4 regions of the Paenibacillus sp. NPDC056579 genome follow, and region 4 is predicted to be linked to each of the others. Evidence: predicted binding sites of a transcription regulator. Region 4 holds the regulator's gene; each other region holds the start of a gene.

Region 1 (5,770 bases), on a different contig from region 4:
ATGGCTTCATTCGTAAATGTCAGCGCCTGCAGCATTTGCTTGAGTCGCTCGCTCCAGCCGGGCTGACGAACAAACCAATTGTATACGTCCCACCATACGGACGATATCGTCTCTCCCTTCATCCAGCCCTTTAGCTGAACTACGAGGTACGACATGGCTTTCTCGGGGCGCGCAATATAGCCAAGCTGCTCCGTGGCGGACATGTCCGCTGAAGGCTCCGCCATCATGAGCCGTTCCTTGATCTCTGGGAACATGCGCTTCATATGCCGGATCACATCGGATGGCAGCAATGACTTCCCTTCCTCGTCCGCGAGAGGATAACTAAGCCACAAGCATTCCGAAGGCGTACAAAATGCGCAGTAAATCAAAAACTGCTCGTCCAGCAGCTTCCTCCGGCTCCCTTCAGCCATGGACAATCCAAGGCCCGTCAGTGTTTCCCGCTCCGGCTCGCTTAACACGCCGTCCTCTTTCATCTTCGCAGGGAGCACGCCTTCATTCACTCCGAGCACAAACACATGCTTTACATTGCCGGACCGGGTACGGTCCATGCTTCCAATCAGTACCTGATCCAGCGACGGGGGCACTAATCCAAGCTTGATGCTCTCCATTCCGGTTTCCAGAAGACCTGCGAACATCTCCGTGGTTACCTCTTCGTCTCCCATCAGCTCGACCAATTGATCGAACATATCGATAACCCGATCCCATACTTGCGCATGTTCTCTCGCCTTTTCCGGCTTGCCTTCATTTATCGCCCGCTGGCTCCAGCTCTCGAGCCTGTCCGGAACGCGCAGCTCAACTAGCAGCTCGTATAATGCTTTTACTTTATCCATGACGGATTTGGCCCGTCTCATCGATTCCTGAAGCTTGAACAGCGGTTGTGCCACACTATTGCGGCAAACGTTCATTTTATGTATAAAAGCCGCTTCCGTCTCGCTGGCCGCTGCATCCGGCTGCTCCAAGCTCGAACGCAAGGAGTAGGTCCAAGGCTTTCCATCGAACCATTTCGAGCCTTGAATGCCAAAGGCAAGCACATAATTCTCCAGCTGATCCATAGCATGCCTGTCCAGACGGATCCCGTCTGCTTTCTGCTCCAGAGGGATGAAAAACTCTGTTTTCACACAGCGGAACACCGCATCGTATTTCCAGTAACGCTCTATGACCTCAAGCGAAGAACGGATAAGCTCCACTACGGGATGGTGCATGACGGACCGCTTTTGATCGAAAAAATGCGGGATGCCGAAATCGGTGAACGTAGCCGACAGCAGCTCGCCGTAGGCTTCCGCATTTCGCACCGTCACCGTGATATCCCGGAACCTGAGATTGTTCTCTCGAACGAGCCGCAAAACCTCCCGCGCGGTCCCTTCCACTTCCGCTCTCCGGCTTACCGCAGCCGTCAGCTTGACCCCGTCCCTCTCTTTCGATGCGCTGCCAGCGGAACGATATGGCTTCTTCAGCCGCTGATCCATCTCCTTTTCCAGATGCGTCAGCATCGGGCTGTCCTTAAACCTTACGGGGGGATCGCATTGCAGCAGAATCGTTTCCCTAACCGGAATATGCAGCTTGTCGAGCCGTTCCTGCAGCTGAAGCATAGTTCTTGCCGTCGGATGGAACAAATCCAATTCGTGAGGCATATCCCCAAGCCTATATTCACGGTCAAGATTCAAAGTCATCGTAACTTCCCGGCACGAAGCAACCATGCTCTCAACAACCGCAAGCTCCTGCGGAGTAAACCCGTGGAAGCCGTCAATCCAGCATTCGGCGCCGCGAACATAATCGGACTTGGGCAGCTGGGCGGCAAGCAGCGTCAGGAAATCTTCCCCGTCCAAATAAGTGCGTGACAGCTCCTGCTCGAATTCCCCGTACAGCAGCTGAAGATCATGCAGCTTATCCTTAATTGAAGACGATTGATCGTGAACGGGCGAGCTTCTGTAGAATGATTCCAACCCTTCCGATGTAATGCAATACCGTTTGAATTCCTTGAATAAATCGCTTATTTTCTCTATGAAGCCCATCTGATCCGCACTGGCGGAAAATAGCTTTAGACGGTCGCGTTGCTTATGTAATAGTTTGTGCAGCAGCAGTTTTTTCCCCGTATCGTCAATCGGCAGTCTCGCAGTCCCTCCGACCTCCTGCATGACCCGCCAGGCGAGTCTTCGAAAGCTGAGCACCTGAGCCCGCAGCGTTCCGCCCAGCTCCGGAGTCGAAGCCAACGCATATTCAGCCTGAAAGGTCGCCTGCTCGGGAACCAGAAGAATAAGCGGACGTCCGCTTGGCGCTTCGAGCAGCTTCTCTTTAATACTGCTCAGGCAGTATTCGCTTTTTCCGCTGCCCGCTCTTCCCAACACAAAACGGAATGCCATGGAGCTTCCTCCTCATCTATGTACAATAGTCACTTGGATATAGGTAGCCATAAGAAAGTAACATTTCACTCTAATTCTATTATTCTACCAAAAAACACTCTTTTTGGGCTAAGGGATGTTTTGGTTCATATTATACCACACAGAGAACATATGTTCTATTACCTCGAAACGAAGCCATGATGGTACGTTGGTGCGCGCTCTAAGCTTATTGAATCGCACGAAAAAAACCGGCACCTGTTCTTCGACAGCTCCGGTTTCGTAAGATCCGTTTTTTAGTTAGACCGCAAATAATGTTGGAGAGGCTCCACTCCGGCCTCGCGGATACATTCCGTCACAAGCCGTGCAATTTCAACCCCTCCGTATTCCGTAAAGTGCGTGTTATCCTGCGCCCCATCCGGAAAATTGGCATATTCGTTCGGCTCCGCCCACATAAAAATACGTTTGGTCGCCTCTTCGCCCCGCTCCTCGAACAGCCGCTTGCTTTTGCCTGCCAAATCCAGAAAAGGAACCTCCTCGCGTTCAGCCAGCTGCCGCATTGCTTCGATATAATCGCCGTGGGTATTCTCAATGCAATGCCGCGCATCAAAAAAGCGTCTGTGCATCGGCGATACAAGCACCGGATAAGCGCCTCTCTGCCGTGCACCGTCAATATACTGCTTCAGATAGTGCTGGTACGTAGTGAAAGCGTCCGTCCCGCCTTCGTTGTCCTTTTCATCGTTATGAGCGAACTGAATGAGTAAGAAATCCGAAGGAGCTATCTGATTCCAAATATGATTCAGCCGGTTTTCGGTAATAAAGCTTTTGGAGCTTCTGCCCGAGCGCGCATGGTTGGATACCGCAATGTCCGCCGTCAGAAACTTCGGGAACATTTGGCCCCATCCCGCATAAGGATACTGGCCTGAGGGCTGGTCGGTTACCGTAGAATCTCCTGCCAAAAATAACGTAGGCATCTCTCCCGCCCGTTCGATTTCTATGGCGTAAACGCTCGGCGCAGCGCCGGAAAACGCCAGCTTCAGCTGTCCGTCCTCGGCTCTCACGGCAAAGGTTTCCCGGACGAACTGTCCTGGAGCGGTATGAATATTGTCCAGCATCAACCGCCCGAGACCGGCTTTGACCGTCGTCGCGGATGGAGCATCCGGGTGCCCCAATGTTAAGGTAACGGAATAATTGCCGAAAGGCACGTCCACTCTGAACGTCGGCACCGGCTGAAGAAAATAATCCCCAGGCCACGAATCGCGTAAATCCTCGTTCCTAGAGGGATGCACCGACTGGGAGAAGCCATAGCCTCTGGCGCTGCTGTACGAAGTATTCAGTGTCACGGGAATAAATTCTGAGCTTGTTTCATTGGGATGAAAAGCAAATTGTATTTTCATTAGGTTCCTCCAACAAGCGGTAATGTCGCTGACTTCTCGAAACATGATGATATGAAACTAAGTCAGCGATCGGTCTTTTGTTAATATTACCTTATAGTAAGCGCTTAGCCCCCTGAATTCAATCCGAATAATTTCGCATTTTATCAATTTTTGAAACCAGACTGCAGGAGGGACGTCGAACCATGTCCGCTACCAGACAGGACGAAACGCTCCAGGCTTGGCATTGGGAAAGCTGTGAACCAATTCCCGCATATCGTGGCGGAGCGATCGTATGGCTTCTTCTCCAACCATCTGTTCCCAACGTCGCTCTATCGAGGAAAATACAGCTTCCGTAGTTCGGATACATCGCCAGCCACGCTCCGTTAATACGACGAGCTTCCCCCTGCGGTCGGATGGATGCGGCTCCCTGCTGACATAACCCCGCTCTTCCAAATAATCTATTGTCAAACTGGCAGCCTGTTTGGTAATTCCAAGATGATCCGCTATTTCGTTACCCGTTGCGCCTCCATGGGATAGCTTTTGAAAAATAAATCCGTGAGACGGACGAACGTCGTCAAATCCTGCCTTGGCCAATTCATCATGCAATTCGTCTACCGCCAAGCGAAATGCAGTTGCAAAAAGAATCGTAAGCTCGTATCCCGGTGCCTCGTGCGCCAATGCTCTGTCCCCTCCTAGAATTCGATCCAGCAAACTCATCCATCCATTTTACCACGATTCCTGAAAATAACTAAGGCCGCCCGATGAAAGAGCGACCTTAAGCATTTCATAAGCTATTTAATTCGGCAGGCTGGCTGCTGGTGAAGCTCCGCTCCGATTTGGCGCAGCAAGGAGACCGTGTCGAAAAGCGCCCAATGCTCAGCGATTTTACCGTTAACAAGCCGATATTCGCGATATACCTTAACATCCACACGGTTGCCGGTAGCTTCTGTCCCTCTAAACAAGCCCAAATGGGTTCCTGTCATTGCAAGTCTTACGACAACGCGGTCACCTTGCGCCACAATGCTTTCTACGGCAGAGCACTGATCCGGAAATGCAGTATGCAGGACGCGAGCCGTCTCCTTGAGTCCAATTACGTTATTAGGGACGTAAGCATGATCCTCATAATCTTCGGTTATATACTGATCCGTACACGCGAGATTGCCTTCGTTCCAGAATGCCTGAATAAAAGAACGTACCGTTTCCATATTAGTTTCAGCTTTCATATTCAGCCCTCCACCTCATAATATAGTCAAGTTAATTGACTATATATGATTATAACTCCGTTTCGTATTTAGTCAAGTAAATTGACTAAAATTTCGAGCCATCAAAAAACTCCCTATCGCTAAGGGCAATAATGCCTTGCAACAGGGAGCATTTATTACTCGGATATCCAGACCGTCTTCTCGGATACGGGTCTTCTCTTGCCGGGAAGCAGCTGCATGTCAGGGTAGCCAACATAGACCAGGCCTACCAATTCATCGGACGGAGCGAGTCCGAAGGCTTGCTTCATCCGCGGGTGATACATCGGTTCTCCGGAGCGCCAGATCGTGCCCAAACCCAAACCGTGCGCCGCCAGCAGCATATTTTGCACTGCGCTGTGAGCGGCCGCGAATTCCTCCATCCGGTTCACGGATGGAGCGTCGGATGGCGATACCGCCACAGCGATTACGACCGGAGCGCGAAACGCCTTGCCCGCCGCTTTGCTGCGTATCGTCTCGAGCTCTTCCACTGCCGAACCCGCTGCGCCTTCCGCCGCAATATCGGCATATGCATCCGCCAGCTTTTGTCTGCCGCCGCCTGTCATTACGAAAAATCGCCACGGCTCGGTTGCATGATGGCTCGGCGCCCAATTGGCGGCATCCAGCAGCGCTTCGATCTGCTGTTTGTCCACCGGATCCTGCTTCACCCTGCCGATGCTGCGCCGGCCTGCAATTGCCTCTCCCAAGGACATAGATAATTTCATGAAATCCGTCATATATAATAGCCACCTTTTCTTATATCAATGGACTTGTTACCGTAAATTATTCTTGAGAATAATTATCATTCCCATTTCACATT
Region 2 (5,770 bases), on a different contig from region 4:
GTCCGCTCCGGCAATCGCTTCTCTCTGATTGGTCGTCGGAACAATCGTCGCCGGAAGCGAGTGGCTCTCGATCATATGGCGGCACAGATTCGTCGCCATTCGAAGGTTTTCCTCGTCAATATCCATGAAACGAAATTGCGCATTCCGAAATTCTTCAACAGCCAAAATATCCATTACGAGCCTGCGGGTAAAACCGATGCTTCCTGCGCCAATCATGGCGATTTTCAACATAATACAAATACCCCTTTCGCTGAATGATCAAGGTACAGACGCGCCTGAGCTCCATTGACTTCCCTCTTGGACAGTTCCATAATAAAACATAAGGAAAAGGCTTACAATGATAACATATTTTCGAAAGGATGAGACTATATTGCTCATGCCTCATGAAATGTGCGAGCGTACGAGCTTCGGCTTTAAATATTTAAGCCCGGCGGAGCAGCCGATTCGGCTTATTAATATCGGGTGGGATCGGGTAACTTCCCCGGCCTATCGATGGAACGGGCTGGAAAGAGGCGGCGGGTTCGTTGTGTTTCAATATACGTTGGCGGGAAAAGGGCTGCTGAGAGATGGGGAGACAGTATATCCGCTGACTAAAGATACCGGATTTATGACGGTCATTCCTAGCGATCAGGAGTACTACTTTCCGGAGGACGGCGAAGAGTGGGAGTTTCTATACATTGTCGTGAACGGGATGGATGCGTTGAACCATTTTAAAGCGATTGCGAAAACGACGGGACCGGTGCTGACGTTCCGCGACTATAAAGAGCCGCTTGTTCTGCTCAGCCGCCTTTATGCAGATGTATATCACGATCCGCAGCTGGATAAATATACGATATCGGCCCGGCTTTATGAGCTGCTGATGGCGCTTCACCGGTATGTAGAGGGGAGGGGGAGTGTCAAAGCGACTGAGGACATGCCCGCCGCGATTCGGGCCGCCATTAAATACATGAAGTCGCGGTACGCGCAGGACTTGTCCGTGGAGCAGATCGCCGAGGCGGCGGGGCTTAGCAAATATCATTTCTGCCGGCAGTTTTTGAAGAAAACCGGCCTCAAGCCGAATCAGTATTTGCGCAAAATCCGCATCGAGCAGGCCGCATGGCTGCTGCGGCATACGGACAAAACCGTGGAGGCGATTGCCAAAGAAGCCGGGTTTGAATACACGAACTACTTTATCAAAGTGTTTCGGACGTTTGTCGGGGCGACCCCGAACGAATACCGGCTGGGGAGAACGGCCGATCCGGTATATTTCCTGCGGATCGAGCAGTGATGAACCTTTCCAGCGCGCGGCGAATCCGATTCGCGTGTTATGGCGTTTGGCAGAGACTAAGGAGAGGCGGTACAGGGGCCACGCAACCGGGTAGTCCGCCGCTGCCGTTCATGGGAGAAAGCCGGCTTGGCTTATAAACAAGCGGTCCTCGGGGAAGTGATGGCGGAGCTCGGTGACGACCCGCTGATACGCTTCGCGGTCGTACCAGTCGCTTAAGCCGAGCTGCTCGTAAATGCGGCGGATGCCGAGCCGCTCCGTGCGCTTCCCGAGGCTGCCGTCGCCCATGAAGAAGTCGTCGATGCATACGCGCCCGACGACTTCGGCCAACCGCGCAGCGAACCGCTGCGAGGACGGCAGCACCGGCGAGATCGCCGCCTGCGTATCAAGCCCCGCCGCGGTGAGCCGCTGCAAGGCCCCAAGCCGCGCCGCAATCGGAGGCGCAGCCGGGGTGAAGGCCCGCCGGACCGGCTCCAGGTCGGTCTCGACCGTCACGCTGATCCGGACGCGATCCTTCAGCCGGAGCAGCAAATCGATGTCGCGAGTCACGAGCGGACTGCGCGTTTGCACGAGCAGGAAGTCCGGCTGCTCGGCAACCATCGCTTCGAGCAAAGACCGGGTAAGCCGCTCGTTATACTCGGCGGGCTGGTATGGGTCTGTACTTGAAGACATGAAGATCGTCACTCGTCCTTTGCGCTTTGCTTTGACGAGCTCCTTAGCGAGGATCGACGCCGCGCCTTCCTTGACGTCGACCCAGGTGCCCCACGGCTCGCCCCGGAACTTGGCGACGGGCATCTCGCGCACGTAGCAGTACGTGCAGGAAAAAGCGCAGCCGGTATACGGATTCAACGTATGGCTGTAGCCGGTCAAATAGCCGCTTGCCGGATTCAGCAGCGTTTTCGGCGTCTTATGCACGATGGTCGGTTTCATGGTTAGTGTTCACCTCGGTCTCATAGTGGAGCTTCTTCCGATCGAATTCCTGTTTGATTCCCTATTATACCAAACGCTGCCAGCGGAAGAAACGGGAATCGAAACGCTTCATGGCCATAATGGAAAAAGCCTACCGCGACCATGGAGCACGGAAGGCTTTTACGACAGAATTTTTAACCAGCTGCAGTCTCACTCGGGATCCTCGGGAGTCTCGAACACATCGTCGCTGCGGCCTACATCAATGATATGGCCGGTGACCGCATCCACCTTAACCTCCATAAGCCGTTCTTTCTTATCCTCGATCAGTACGTTGTACACGATCGTGCCGTCTTCAGTACCGAGCTCGATCTCCTGCACGATGCCCTGTACTTTTTGCATGGCGATGGCTATACACTGATCCTTCGTAATTTTCACCTGCTTCTCCAGCTCGGCCTGCTCCGCTTCATAGACGCCCGTCGCGCTGTCTTCAGGAGCAGCATATACGGTATGAGAAGCGAGAGCAGCGGTATGTACCGTACTTCCTTCCACAGCCAGCAAAATCATCGCAGCCAGTAACCATTTGTTCTTCATCAAGCATCCTCCTTGGGCCTGTTCAGCATGCAAAATGTTCCTTACCTGCAATAGGATACCCATAATTGTGAAGAACAATCGCAAGCGGGAGCGGGAGTATCGGCACGAAGGAGGGGGCGGCAGCGGCAGCATATCAAAAAAGACGGCTGCGCACGGCAACCGTCTTAAAGTCATAGCTTATTAATCGGAGTGATGGTTAGTAGGCATAACTTCCGGAGAAGTCAGCTGATCATAGAAGTCGACGAATTTGTCTTTATTATCGCTGGCACGAAGAGCCATAGCCGAACGCGGATGCTCATTCAATACGCCTGCAATCATGTAAGGAATGATGTAGCCCCACTCCACTTTCTCGCGCATAGGGATCAAGTGTCTCTCGATCAGATCGAGTACAGGACGTACGTCGTATTTAGGGTTCTTCAAATGGCTGACGATCAGCTCCGTAGGGCAGTTGCCGGCAGCGCGGCCCATACCGTATACGGACGTATCCAGGAATTGAACTCCTTTGCTGGCTCCCATAATCGTATTGGAGAAAGCAAGCTGCATATTGTTGTGCATATGCAAGCCAAGCTGTTTCTCAGGAAGAAGACGCTGGAATTTGGCAACCAGGTAGTCGACGTCGCTGTAATCCATGCTTCCGTAGGAGTCTACGATGTACACTACGTCAACCGGGCTTTTGTTAATTTCCACGAAAGCTTCGGTCAGCTCGTTCTCCATAACATGGGACAGCGCCATAATGTTGATGCTCGTTTCATAGCCGTAGCTGTTGAATTTGCGCACAAGCTCCAGAGCTTTGTCTACATCTTTGATGTAGGTCGCAACGCGGATCAGGTCAAGCTGGCTTTGCTCACGCGGCAAAATGTCGTTCTCGTCCACACGGCCGATATCTACAAGCGCCGAAAGCTTCGTATCGGTTTTGCGGTTGATAACCTCTTTCAAGAAGTCTTCGTTCAAAAAGCGCCATGGGCCAGCATCGGCACCTTTAAGCAGCTTGGCGGAGTTTTTATAGCCGATTTCCATATATTCTACGCCGGCTTCGCTTAAGCCCGCATACATGTCCTGTACCATTTTAACGCTAAAATCCCAATTGTTGACGAGGCCTCCGTCACGAATCGTGCAGTCCAAAATTTTGTGGTTCGTATCTCTTGTCATAGTCAGTGCTCCTTTTTCCTATATGGCAGTTTAACACATAGCCGGCACCCGTATCGGGTAAAAATGACTTTTTGGCTTTTAAGCTTTTTAGCTTTTAAGCGGTAAAGTGATATTTTCTATCCCTATCATTACACATCATTAAATACTTTGTCAATCATACCAAAACAAATTCATATTGACAAACATATTATGTTAACAATTTGGAAAAAATAGTCGATTTTTTTGCGATCGGTTAACGGTTGACCGACGGAAACGAACAGTGATAAAATATGGAAAAAATATTTGGAACATGGTTCAAAATATGGAACTAGTATATGGTGGAGGCATCCGGACCGATGGATAAAAAGTATTGGGTTCCCGCGCTGGAGAGAGCGCATGACGTTCTGCGCCTCATTGCCGGAGAGCCCGGACGGCTCCGGCTGAGCGACTTGTGCCAGCGAACCGCAATAAGCAAAAGCACGATGTTCTCCCTGCTGCAAACGATGGAGGAGCTGGGCTGGATCGAAAAGGACCGGGCGGATGCCTACGGGCTCGGCGGGTATCTCGGGTGGATCGGCAGCGTCTACTTCCAGCAGTTTGACGTGATTGAGCGTTTCAAACAAGAAGCGCCCGCGATTATGAATGAAATCGGCGAGTCGGTACAGCTCGCCCGATTGGAAGGCAGCGAGGTCGTCTATTTGGCCAAGGAAACTGCGCCCAATCCGGTCCGCGTCGTATCGGGGCCGGGCTCGCGTTTTCCGGCGCATGCCACGGGACTTGGCAAGTCCCTGCTGGCCGGGTTGAGCGAAGCCGATTGGGAGCGGCTGTATCCACCGGGCAGTCCGCTTCTCCAGCTAACGCCGTACACGCTAATGGCGCGCGAGGAGCTGAGGCGCCAGGTGGAGCAGGCGAAGCGGGACGGCTTCGCCTGCGACGAGCAGGAGGCGGTGATGGGCTTCTGCTGCGTCGCTGCGCCGATCGTGCAGCGGGGAGGCGACATCACCGGCGCCATCAGCATCTCGATGCCGCTCCACGAGTGGGAGCGGAAGAAGCAGGCGGCGACCGGACTAGCCTCTCTGCTGGCCGGAAAGCTGGCTTATGGAGGCCAGTAGAGCTTGAGGCCGCGGCCGAGTCGTATACCGTTAATGATTCGGATTGTAAATCATTATGAGGGTGAAGGAAAGAGGCGACAGCGGATGCTGAAGTACAATTTATGCTTTATTCGTAAAGGCTCGCAGCTGCTGATGCTGAACCGTCATAAAGCGCCTCTGCTCGGCATGTGGAACGGCGTAGGCGGCAAGCTGGAGTCTGGGGAAACGCCGTATGACAGCGTGCTGCGGGAAGTGTACGAGGAGACCGGCATTGCGCTTACGGAAGCCCGGTACGGAGGGATTGTGACCTGGGAGGTCGACGGGAAGCCTACGAACGGCATGTATGTTTATACGGCGGAGCTGCCGGCAAAGTATGCCTCCGCTTATGAGACGCCGGCCGAGACGGAGGAAGGGATTCTGGCCTGGAGGCCTGTAGAATGGATTGTTCATCCGGACAATCAGGGCGTGGCGAAGCATGTAAGGCATTTTTTGCCGCCGATGCTAGCTCAGGCTCCATGCAGCGAATACCGCTGCGTTTTTCGCAACGGGCAGCTCATTAGCTGTACGCCGCTGCCTTTAGAGGCTCTGTACGCGGTCTCCGCAAGCGGAGGAATGGACGCGCAACCATGAAAACAGCGGCACTGGACCCGTGTTCGATGAACCGGCCGAATCGGCCGATTTATTAAACACGGGTTATTTCTCGTGGCATAGAAAAAAGCCGTCCTCGCGGTTCATGAAGAACCCGTCAGGACAGCTTCGAGTACCGGCCGCCGATGGAGTGGCTAAG
Region 3 (5,770 bases), on a different contig from region 4:
TTACGAAGCCTCGCTGCCTCGCCGTGTGACTACACCGCGTTATACCGCTTATGTCAAAATTGCCGAAGGCTGCGACAATGCCTGTACGTTCTGCAGTATCCCTATTATGCGGGGGAAATTCCGCAGCCGGAGCATTGAATCTATTATTACCGAAGTAGAGCAGCTGGCTTCCCAAGGCGTGAAGGAAATCAGCCTGATCGCACAGGATTCCACGAACTACGGTACGGACTTGTACGAGAAGTTCATGCTGCCAGAATTGTTGAATAAAGTAAGCGAAGTGCCGGGAATCGCGTGGGTACGGCTTCATTATGCTTACCCGGGCTTCTTCACGGATGAGCTGATCGAAACAATCGCGAACAATCCGAAGGTATGCAAATATGTGGATATGCCGCTGCAGCACAGCGAAGACCGCATATTGAAAAGAATGAGAAGACCCGGCAGACAGCAGGATGCAAGAGCTCTCATTCAAAAAATTCGCACGCGCATTCCGAACGTTTCCTTGAGAACGTCGCTGATCGTAGGCTTCCCTGGAGAAACCGATTCGGATTTCGAAAACTTGAAGCAGTTTATCCGCGACGTTGAGTTCGATCGTCTTGGCGTATTTTCCTATTCTAAGGAAGAGGATACTCCGGCGGCGCGCCTTCCAGAGCAAGTGGAGGAGGACGTCAAGGAATTCCGCGCCAATACGCTGATGGAAATCCAACGCGAAATTTCCAACATTCGCAACGGCAGCCGCGTAGGCCAAGTTATCGATGTGCTTATTGAAAAGTATGACGGTAGAAGCGACGTATACGTAGGCCGTTCGCAATATGATGCGCCGGAAATTGACGGTGAAGTATTCGTCAAAGGTACGCAGCTGCAAATCGGTGAAGTAGCCAAAGTTCGCATTACCCACTCGTTCGAGTTCGATTTGTCCGGGGAGGTCGTGGCATGAATCTGGCCAACCGGATTACATTGGCGAGGATTTTTCTCGTCCCTATCATCATGTTCTTTTTGCTAGTGAATGTGAAATTTCCTCATATCAAAATAGAACAGTTCGTCATCACCTATAACCAGATTATAGCTGCGCTCATCTTTATCATAGCTGCCAGTACGGATAGTCTGGACGGTTATATTGCGCGCAAAAGAAAATTGGTGACGAATCTCGGTAAGCTGCTCGATCCGCTTGCAGATAAGCTCCTCGTGTCCGCTGTTCTCATTTCCCTTGTAGAGATGGACAAAATTGGGGCTTGGATAGCCATTGTCATTATTAGCCGCGAATTTGCGGTTACAGGGCTGCGGCAGATCGCTCTTGTCGAAGGGGTTGTTATAGCTGCAAGCAAGTGGGGGAAATGGAAGACGGCGACGCAAATTACGGCCATTATCGCCTTGTTGATCAATAATTTCCCGTTCGCCTTCATTAACTTCCGTTTCGATATTTTCGCGAGCTGGGTGGCTGCCATCATCACTTTGTATTCCGGTTTCGATTATTTTATTAAAAATAAACATGTGTTGAATTTCAGCGAATAAAACAGTAGGGTTTTCCTATTGTTTTTTTGTTGATTTCTTGGGAGGAGAAAAAGGATATGAAAGCGGAAATCATTGCAGTCGGCACCGAGCTATTGCTTGGACAAATCGTTAACACGAACGCGCAATTTCTATCGCGCGCTTGTGCGGACTTAGGTGTTAGCGTGTACTTCCAAACGGTTGTGGGAGACAATGAGGCCCGTCTGACCGAGGCGCTTAGACTGGCATCCAGCCGCGCCGATCTGGTCATTTGCACCGGGGGGCTCGGACCTACGCAGGACGATTTGACCAAGGATGCATTGGCCGCATATCTTGGCCGCAAGATTGTGCTCCACCAGCCTTCGATGGATAAAATAACGGACTTTTTCAGCAAGCGCGGCATACATATGGTGGAAAGCAATAAGAGACAGGCTTATATGCTCGAAGACAGCGATCCGTTAGCTAATGATACGGGAATGGCGGTTGGCGTAGCGCTGACCCAGGATCAAACACACTACGTTCTGCTGCCGGGGCCTCCCAAGGAAATGAAGCCGATGTTCGAGCGCTACGCGGCTCCATGGATCGCATCGAAGATGGAAGGCGTTTATCCGCTGTACTCCCGTATGCTGAAATTTGCAGGGATAGGAGAATCTCTCCTGGAGCATGAGCTGCTTGATCTTATTAAGGACCAAACAGACCCTACGATCGCTCCTTATGCCAAAGAAGGCGAAGTGGCGATCAGGCTCACAACCCGATCCGCATCCAAGGCAGAGGCGGACGCCAAGCTGGATCCAGTGGAGAGTGAAATCCGCAAAAGGCTGGGACTGTATATTTATGCGAACGAAGACGTCAGTATCGAGCAGCAGATGGTTGGCATCATGCGCGAAAAGTCATTGAAGCTTGCCGTCGCCGAGAGCTGCACGGGAGGGCTCCTGAGCGATATGCTGACGGCTGTTCCAGGCAGCTCGGCGGTGTTTCAAGGCGGTATCGTATGCTATACGAACGAATGGAAGCACAGACTCCTGGGCGTGCCTCAGGCCGTCCTGGAGGGCGCAGGTGCGCCTGGCGCCGTCAGCGATGTCACCGCTCGCCTGCTGGCAGACAATCTGCTTAAGCAGTCGGACACCGACTACTCGATTGCGATTACGGGAGTCGCCGGCCCGGATGAGTCCGAAGGGAAGCCGGTCGGGCTCGTCTATGTAGCGGTTGCGAAGCGGGATCACGAGACGGTAGTGCAGCAGCTGCAGCTGTCCGGCAGCCGTGAGATGATCAAGCTGAGAGCGGCCAGAAGCGCGCTGTATCAGCTATGGAAGCTGCTTTAGGAGGGTTCGGAACTCTCTATCATTTCTCGTATGGGACTCGGAAAAATAGTGCTTGAAATAGTTTCGCGAAATGTAATATAATAGGTTTAACGGAAGAACCGTAACAATGAATATCCCTTGTTGCGGTTTTTATTTTGACCAGCAATCGAATGTATGTTCGCAAAAAATGCTTGGCAATACAACCAAAACAAGTTATCATGGAAGTAACCAATAAGAGAAAAGGAAGTGACCGTTGTGTCCGATCGGCGCGCAGCTTTAGAAAATGCACTTCGTCAAATTGAGAAGCAGTTTGGCAAAGGCTCCATTATGAAACTCGGTGAGTCCACTCACATGCAAGTAGAAACGATTCCTAGCGGTTCCTTGGCCCTGGATATAGCACTTGGTATCGGAGGGTTCCCGCGCGGTAGAATTATAGAAGTGTACGGTCCGGAGTCTTCCGGTAAAACGACGGTCGCTCTTCATGCGATCGCAGAAGTACAGAAAGCTGGCGGACAAGCCGCTTTTATCGATGCGGAGCACGCATTGGATCCATTGTATGCCAGCAAGCTGGGCATCAATATTGATGATCTGCTGTTGTCCCAGCCGGATACGGGAGAGCAGGCGCTGGAGATCGCTGAAGCACTTGTGCGCAGCGGTGCTGTCGATATCATCGTCATTGACTCGGTAGCGGCACTGGTGCCTAAAGCGGAGATCGAAGGCGAGATGGGCGATTCCCACGTTGGTCTGCAAGCGCGCCTAATGTCGCAGGCATTGCGCAAACTGTCCGGTGCGATTAACAAGTCGAAAGTTATCGCGATCTTCATTAACCAGCTTCGCGAGAAGGTCGGCGTAATGTTCGGTAATCCGGAAACAACGCCGGGCGGTAGAGCATTGAAGTTCTACTCGACCGTACGCTTGGATGTTCGCCGTGTAGAGACGATCAAGCAAGGAAACGATATGGTAGGTAACCGTACACGGATCAAAGTCGTTAAGAACAAGGTTGCGCCTCCGTTCAAGCAGGCCGATATCGACATTATGTACGGTGAAGGCATATCGAAGGAAGGCAGCATTATTGACATCGGAAGTGAAATGGATATTATCCAAAAGAGCGGCGCATGGTACTCCTTCAACAATGACCGTCTGGGTCAAGGACGCGAGAATGCGAAGCAATTCCTGAAAGAGAATCCTCAGATCGCCGACGTTATCGAGAAGAAGATCCGCGAGAACAGTAACTTGATTGTTGCCAACGGCAGCGATCTTACCGACACGGATGAGGATGAGGAAGATTTGCTGGCATTTGAATAAAACCGTAATGGCAGGCACCTTTACCTATGGTATAGGGTGCCTGTTCGTTCATATGGGGTGACAATCTGGTGAGTGAAGATGAAACGAAGGAAGAGGTCGTACATACAGGGACGATATCGAAGATAGAAAGGCAGAAGAGATTCAAGAATAGATATAACTTGTTCATGGATGACCAGTATGCCTTTTCCGTTCACGAGGATACTTTGATCAAGTATAGGCTTGTTAAAGGTTCTGAGATACGCGTAGAGGACTTTAGAGAGATTATTTTTGCCGAGGAGAAGCAGCAGGCTTATTTGTACTCTATCAAGCTCCTATCGTCACGTCTGCGCTCTGAGCACGAAATGAAAGTCAGGCTGAAACAGAAAGGCTATGAAGCGAAGCTGATCGAGCTGACCGTCGATCGTTTACGGAGAGAGCAGTACGTAAATGACGAGCTTTTTGCAGAGCAGTTAACGAAGCAGCGGATCCGGTCGCAGAAGAAAGGCCGCAACTGGGTACGGCAGGAGCTTCAGCATAAAGGGCTGCCGCCTGAACATATAACCAGCGCATTGAGTCAAGTCGACGAAGAGTTGGAGTATAAGATCGCTTTCGACCTTGCATTCAAGAGATACCGGGCGGAGTTCACGGCCGACAGGCAGAAGGCGCGGAATAAGGCGATGGGCTTTCTGCTGCGCAGAGGCTATTCATCCGGTATCGTATCGCGCGTCCTGAGGGATTTGGTTCAAGCATCCGGACAAACTGATTGGGAGGAGCACTATACGGATACATACGATTTGGAGTAATGTAATGCATCTAGCGGGGCGAATTATTTATAAGCATTCGGATATTACCTCCTATTGCAGCAGCGTGACTAGCCGTAGGGAATCATTTCTGCAGGGGACACCTTGACAAGCTTCTTCGACAAAAGATAAAATAATCATGTATATTTTTATACACAGATTCTTCCTGCCAAGCCTGAACAGGAAGTTTCGTAAAAGTAAAATCGCCAATTTTTACTTTATTTTAAAGCTTGTTAAACGGATTAAAAACCATACTGTCCCAAGCTTACCCCTTGGAGAAATGACGAGGAGGTGAACTGGATGCCAAGTCCGGCTATCTGGATCATAATCATCCTCTTAGTTGGTGTAATTTGCTTAGGGATTGGTTATTTTATCCGCAAGTCCATTGCAGAAGCGAAGATTTCTAGTGCTGAACAAGCCGCTGAATTGATTAAGGATAATGCCAAGAAAGAAGCGGAGGCACTGAAGAAAGAAGCGGTTCTGGAAGCGAAGGATGAGATTCACAAGCTCAGAACCGAAGCTGAAAAAGACATTCGTGATCGTCGAAATGAAACACAACGACTAGAGAGACGACTGTTGCAAAAAGAGGAATCGCTGGATAAAAAATTAGAATCTCTGGAGAAAAAAGAAGAGCAGGTCGCCAACAAAGAGAAAAGAATCGAAGAAACCCAGTCGCAAATTGATAATATTTACAAAAATCAAGTTGCAGAGCTGGAGCGGATTTCCGCCCTCACTATGGAGGAAGCGAAGAACATTATCCTCACGAATGTGGAGCAGGAAGTTCGTCATGAGACAGCTCAACTGATCAAAGAAATTGAACAGCAGGCGAAAGAAGAAGGCGACAAGAAAGCCCGCGAAATCATTACCTTGGCTATCCAGAGATGTGCCGCTGATCATGTG
Region 4 (5,770 bases):
TGGATCTGGTGTATGCAGAAGTGTTTGGAGCGGAGGCCGCCTTGGTGCGGCCGCATTTTGTGTCTGGGACTCATACGATTGGAACGGCGCTTTTCGGCGTACTAAGACCGATGGACGAGCTGTTGATGATTACGGGAAGGCCTTACGACACGCTACACAAGGTAATCGGCAAGCCTGGAGACGGGAAGGGCTCGCTGCAGGATTGGGGCATCGCCTATGGCGAGGTTGCCTTGCTAGAAGACGGGGCGCCGGACTATGAAGCGATCCGCTCACGAATTAACGAGAAGACGAAGGTTATCGGTATCCAGCGCTCCCGCGGCTACTCGTGGAGACCTTCCTTTACGGTCGAGCAGATCGGGGAGATGGTCCGATTCGTCAAGGAAATCAAGCCGGATGCCATCGTCTTCGTAGATAACTGCTATGGCGAATTTACTGAGCTTATAGAGCCGACTCAGGTCGGCGTCGATTTGATGGCGGGCTCCCTGATCAAAAATCCGGGAGGCGGCCTTGCTGCCACGGGCGGATACATTGCTGGAAAAAGCGAATACGTCGAGCTCGCTTCGTACCGGTTGACCGCACCGGGGATCGGCGGGGAAGTAGGCGCCATGCTCGGTACGACTCGCAGCATTTATCAGGGGTTGTTTCTGGCGCCCCATCTCGTCGGACAAGCAGTCAAAGGCTCGATTTTTGCCGCTGCGGTATTCGAAGAGCTGGGCTTCGTCACCCATCCGCACTGGAACGATCCGAGAACCGATCTGATTCAGGCGATCCGCTTCACGAGCGATAAGCATCTGATTGCATTCGTACAGGGTATCCAGCAGGCGGCCGCGGTTGATTCTCATGTGGTTCCCGAGCCGTGGGATATGCCGGGATACGAGCATCCGGTCATCATGGCGGCAGGGACGTTTATTCAAGGCGGAAGCCTGGAGCTGTCTGCCGATGCGCCGATCCGCGAGCCTTATATCGCCTATATGCAAGGCGGATTAACGTATTCCCACTGCAAGTTAGGCGTGCTGACAGCACTGCAGAACATGATCGATCGCGGTTTGCTGTAGCACCCTATACATCGCATAAACCTAACATAACTTGACACGTTTATGTAGCGAGGTTACAATGGGGTTAGGTTTTCTGTTAACAGGGGTGAAAAGGTCATGAGTGATGATATTCGCCGCAATATGGCACTGTTTCCGATTGGGATTGTAATGAAACTTACCGATTTGACGGCAAGACAGATCCGGTATTATGAACAGCATGAACTTATTATTCCGGCCCGAACCGGCGGGAATCAGCGGCTCTATTCGTTTAACGATGTGGAACGGCTGCTGGAGATTAAAGATTTGATCGAAAAGGGAGTTAACATAGCGGGCATCAAGCAAGTGCTGCTGCCGGTTTCCAAAGACTCCGAGGAAGCAACGGTCCTCAACGAGCAATCGGAAGTGAAGCGAAGAGAGATGACTGATTCCCAACTTCACCGTATGCTGAAACAGCAGCTGCTGGGCGGAGGTAAGCGGGGGCAAGTATCTTTGATTCAAGGAGAGCTTTCACGTTTCTTCAAGAAATGAAAAGGCTTCATCAGAGCAAGGGTTAAGTTCGTCTTTCGAACATGCTCTGTCATTTTAGTGATACCAAGGAGGAGAAATCGACCGTGACAGATAAAACATACACAAAAGAGGACATTTTACGCATTGCGAAGGAAGAAAATGTACGCTTTATCCGACTTCAGTTTACCGACTTGCTGGGCACGATCAAAAACGTGGAAATTCCGGTAAGCCAGCTGGAGAAAGCATTGGATAACAAAATGATGTTCGACGGCTCCTCCATCGAAGGCTACGTTCGTATTGAAGAATCCGACATGTACTTGTATCCGGATCTGAGCACATGGGTCGTATTCCCATGGGTAACAGAGGATCGCGTAGCCCGTCTGATCTGCGATATTTACTTGCCGGACGGCCGTCCGTTCCCTGGGGACCCGCGCGGCATTCTGAAAGCTGCGCTGAAGGAAGCCGAGGAAATGGGCTTTACCGATATGAATGTCGGACCGGAGCCGGAGTTTTTCTTGTTCAAGACCGACGAGAACGGCAATCCGACAATGGAATTGAACGACCAAGGCGGATATTTCGACCTGGCTCCAATGGACTTGGGCGAGAACTGCCGCCGCGAAATCGTATTGACTTTGGAGGAAATGGGCTTCGAGATCGAGGCTTCCCATCACGAGGTAGCTCCAGGTCAGCACGAGATCGATTTCAAATACGAGAGTGCGATCAAAGCGGCTGACCAAATCCAGACGTTCAAGCTGGTCGTTAAGACGGTAGCCAGACAGCACGGTCTTCATGCGAGCTTTATGCCGAAGCCTTTGTTCGGCGTGAACGGTTCGGGTATGCACTGCCACCAATCGCTGTTCAACGGCAAAACGAACGTGTTCTATGACGAAAGCGACAAGCTGGGCCTAAGCGCAACAGCAAGACAATATATGGCCGGTATTTTGCGTCACGCCCGCGCATTCGCAGCGATTACGAACCCGACGGTCAACTCTTACAAGCGTCTGGTTCCAGGCTACGAAGCTCCATGCTACGTTGCATGGTCTGCGAGCAACCGCAGCCCGATGATCCGTATTCCTGCTTCCCGCGGATTGAGCACGCGTGTAGAAGTGCGGAACCCGGATCCGGCGGCGAACCCCTATCTGGCTCTGGCCGTTATGCTGAAAGCGGGATTGGACGGCATTAAGAATAAAATGCAGCTTCCTCCTCCTACAGACAGAAACATCTATGTGATGTCCGAGGAAGAGCGCGAGGAGCAAGGCATTCCTAGCTTGCCTGTTGATTTGAAGCAGGCCCTGGATGAGCTTCTGCGAGACGATGTGATCTGCGATGCTTTGGGCGATCATGCTCTGGCGCATTTCGTAGAGCTTAAAGAAATCGAGTGGGACATTTACCGCACGCAAGTCCATGCTTGGGAGCGCGAGCAGTATTTGACTCTGTATTAATAAGGAACGACCCGGTGCCGGATGGCGCCGGGTTTTCTTTTTGTCTAAAGGTTGAGTGTGTTAATAAGCAGGATGCAGCAACGGTAATGCTTATGAAAGAAGAAAAAACAGCCGGGATCAGGAGCGAAGGCTCCGTGAATCCCGGCTGTTTGATGTTAATGGATGTCGCGAAATACTCCGACAACTCGTCCCAGTATGGTAACTTGATTCAAGCGAATCGGTTCCATGGTAGGATTCTCCGGCTGCAAACGGAAATGATCCTTCTCCTTGTAGAACCGTTTCACGGTTGCTTCATCATCCTCCGTCATGGCTACTACAATGTCACCGTTGTTCGCAGATTGCTGCTGGCGCACGATCACGTAGTCTCCGTTATGGATCCCGGCTTCAATCATACTATCGCCGATAACGCTGAGCATGAACACATTGTGGTCGCCGACGTAGTGGCTTGGCAGAGGGAAGTAGTCCTCGATGTTCTCCGTAGCTGTAATCGGTACACCGGCCGTGACGCGTCCGATCAATGGCACCCGGGCAACGGACAGGTCGAACTGGCTGCCTTCGGTAGAGGAGCCGTCAGTGATCTCTATGGCTCTCGGTTTAGTTGGATCGCGGCGGATGAGGCCCTTCTTCTCAAGACGCTCCAGATGTCCGTGCACAGTAGAACTGGAAGCAAGTCCGACGGCTTCACCGATTTCTCGAACGGAAGGCGGATATCCTTTATCTTTTACTTCATTCTTTATAAATTCCAGTATCGCCAGCTGCCGATTGGATAGTTTGCTCATCACGATCACTCCAGTATTGGTAATTATTATCCAAAGTATAACACAGAACCGGAGTTCGTACAAACATAAGTTCGAAAAAAACGGTTGACACAAACATTTGTTCGTGTTAATTTAATACCAGAACAAATGTTTGGGGGTCGTTGAACATGTATATGAATGAACAATTAATCCGCAGCACGGTATCTACTCACAACCGCAACCATAAGGCAAATAAGAAGTCTATGAATAAAGTAAAGCTAGCCAGGCTAGGCGCTTTGCTGGCCGCAGGGCTGTTGATAATCATACTAAGTCTTTTTATCTCCCTGTTCGGTGGAGATCAAGACGCGTTAGCCGCGGCTAACGGAAGCGCGTTGAAGTCGACGGTAGAAGTCGATAGAGGCGACACGCTCTGGAGCATCGCGAACGAGCACCTTGAGCAAGGGCAGAATGTTTCGGAATACATATATGAATTGAAGCGAGTGAATCAGCTTAAATCGAATGTGCTGCATGAAGGACAAATTCTCGTCTTACCCTAACGTTTGAGTACGGATCTGTTCCTGCTCTTGACAATCGAATCCTGTAATGTCAAAGTATAATTTGATGCATTTGGCGCTGTCTGTTCTTGTGCTTTCATGTACCAGACACGCGATAACCAGGAGGATTGGAATGAACGAATCAGAACACGATCAATACATCAAGCGAATTAATGAACTGGCACGAAAAGCGAAGTCGTCTGAACTGACTGAAGAAGAGATTGAAGAGCGCAACACATTAAGAAAGCGTTATATAGAAGCTTTCAAGAGCAATCTCCGCAATCAGCTGGATAATATTAAATTTGTGGACGATGAGAACAAGCAGTAATCGGGGGAGAAGAGTATAATGCAGTATCGGGTTTTGGGGAGAAGCGGCATTGCCGTCTCCGAGCTGTGCTTGGGGACAATGACTTTCGGTAATACCACGAACGAGTCCGACTCCATTCAGATGATTCATCGGTTTCTGGATGCCGGAGGGAACTTCATAGATACTGCAGACGTTTACGTTTCCGGTCAATCGGAAGTCATTGTTGGCAAAGTGATAAAGGAGCGCCGTTCCGATGTTATATTGGCTACAAAGGTTCGGTTTGCTACCGGTGACAATGTGAACCATGTCGGTTTATCGCGCAAACATATTATGGATGGTGTAGAAGCGAGCCTGCGGCGTTTAAATACGGATTACATCGATTTGTATCAGCTGCATGTATGGGACCAAATTACACCGATTGAAGAAACGCTTCGAACGTTGGATGACCTGGTGACATCTGGTAAAGTCAGATACATCGGTTGCTCCAACTTTTTGGCGTATCAGCTGATGAAATCATTAAGCTATAGTGATTTTGCAAGATATGCCAGATTCATATCCATTCAGCCGCAATATAGTTTGGTTAGCCGTCAAATGGACCGTGAAGTCATTCCGCTCTGTCTTGAGGAACAGGTTGGTGTCATTCCATGGGCACCGCTCGGCGGCGGATTTCTAACCGGAAGATATGTAAGAGGCCAGGAGCCGGTTGAGGGAAGGTTATCTTCTAAGGCCGGGGAGAGCCGATGGGAGCTCCGAAATACGGATAAAAACTTCCGCATCCTGGACGAGGTGACCGCTATTGCCGATGAAATCGGCAAAACTCCCGCTCAAGTGGCGCTGAACTGGCTGATTAATAAGAACGGCATAACATCCCCGATCTTTGGCGCCCGCACACTCGAGCAATTCGAGGAGAATATGGGGTCCGTAGGCTGGAGACTCACGGACGAACATTGGACAAGACTCGACCGGGTCAGCGCGTTGGAAGACGATTACCCTTACCGTTTTATTGAGAAATTCGCACGTCGAGTATAATGAGGGTCGTAAAGACTTCTATAAGGAGATAACAAGCATGTCTCGAAAGTGGGAACGAATGGTTCAGAAAAACTCCAAAGCTGCCAATAAAGTAAGAACGAAGCAGGGCAAGCCGCTGGTAAACGAAACGGCATCCGACGGCACGGTGACTATCCGCGGA

The links. The regulator LexA, encoded in region 4, represses DNA repair genes until DNA is damaged. The targets are predictions, from matches to a motif close to CGAACATATGTTCG.
Region 1: the regulator LexA is predicted to act here: its motif matches at 2,504-2,517, upstream of addB (helicase-exonuclease AddAB subunit AddB).
Region 2: the regulator LexA is predicted to act here: its motif matches at 2,237-2,250, upstream of ACFQ88_RS28590 (SPL family radical SAM protein).
Region 3: the regulator LexA is predicted to act here: its motif matches at 2,954-2,967, upstream of recA (recombinase RecA).

What each region holds. Positions count from the first base shown of each region.
Region 1 covers NZ_JBHTVD010000003.1:453,621-459,390, forward strand. The annotation lists gene addB (helicase-exonuclease AddAB subunit AddB) at 1-2,360, opposite strand, end outside; gene ACFQ88_RS14645 (rhamnogalacturonan acetylesterase) at 2,633-3,733, opposite strand; gene ACFQ88_RS14650 (MarR family winged helix-turn-helix transcriptional regulator) at 3,923-4,390, opposite strand; gene ACFQ88_RS14655 (ester cyclase) at 4,504-4,935, opposite strand; gene ACFQ88_RS14660 (nitroreductase family protein) at 5,091-5,675, opposite strand.
Region 2 covers NZ_JBHTVD010000009.1:56,038-61,807, reverse strand. The annotation lists gene melA (alpha-glucosidase/alpha-galactosidase) at 1-231, opposite strand, end outside; gene ACFQ88_RS28595 (helix-turn-helix domain-containing protein) at 338-1,267, shown strand; gene ACFQ88_RS28590 (SPL family radical SAM protein) at 1,376-2,194, opposite strand; gene ACFQ88_RS28585 (PepSY domain-containing protein) at 2,384-2,764, opposite strand; gene ACFQ88_RS28580 (aldolase catalytic domain-containing protein) at 2,945-3,913, opposite strand; gene ACFQ88_RS28575 (IclR family transcriptional regulator) at 4,249-5,004, shown strand; gene ACFQ88_RS28570 (NUDIX hydrolase) at 5,089-5,613, shown strand; gene ACFQ88_RS28565 (DUF4870 domain-containing protein) at 5,766-5,770, opposite strand, start outside.
Region 3 covers NZ_JBHTVD010000003.1:12,503-18,272, reverse strand. The annotation lists gene rimO (30S ribosomal protein S12 methylthiotransferase RimO) at 1-934, shown strand, start outside; gene pgsA (CDP-diacylglycerol--glycerol-3-phosphate 3-phosphatidyltransferase) at 931-1,509, shown strand; gene ACFQ88_RS12540 (competence/damage-inducible protein A) at 1,566-2,807, shown strand; gene recA (recombinase RecA) at 3,042-4,091, shown strand; gene ACFQ88_RS12530 (RecX family transcriptional regulator) at 4,160-4,873, shown strand; gene rny (ribonuclease Y) at 5,171-5,770, shown strand, end outside.
Region 4 covers NZ_JBHTVD010000001.1:269,205-274,974, forward strand. The annotation lists gene ACFQ88_RS01375 (methionine gamma-lyase family protein) at 1-1,055, shown strand, start outside; gene ACFQ88_RS01380 (MerR family transcriptional regulator) at 1,152-1,562, shown strand; gene glnA (type I glutamate--ammonia ligase) at 1,604-2,983, shown strand; gene lexA (transcriptional repressor LexA) at 3,139-3,762, opposite strand; gene ACFQ88_RS01395 (LysM peptidoglycan-binding domain-containing protein) at 3,909-4,277, shown strand; gene ACFQ88_RS01400 (DUF896 domain-containing protein) at 4,408-4,602, shown strand; gene ACFQ88_RS01405 (aldo/keto reductase) at 4,621-5,610, shown strand; gene ACFQ88_RS01410 (hypothetical protein) at 5,648-5,770, shown strand, end outside.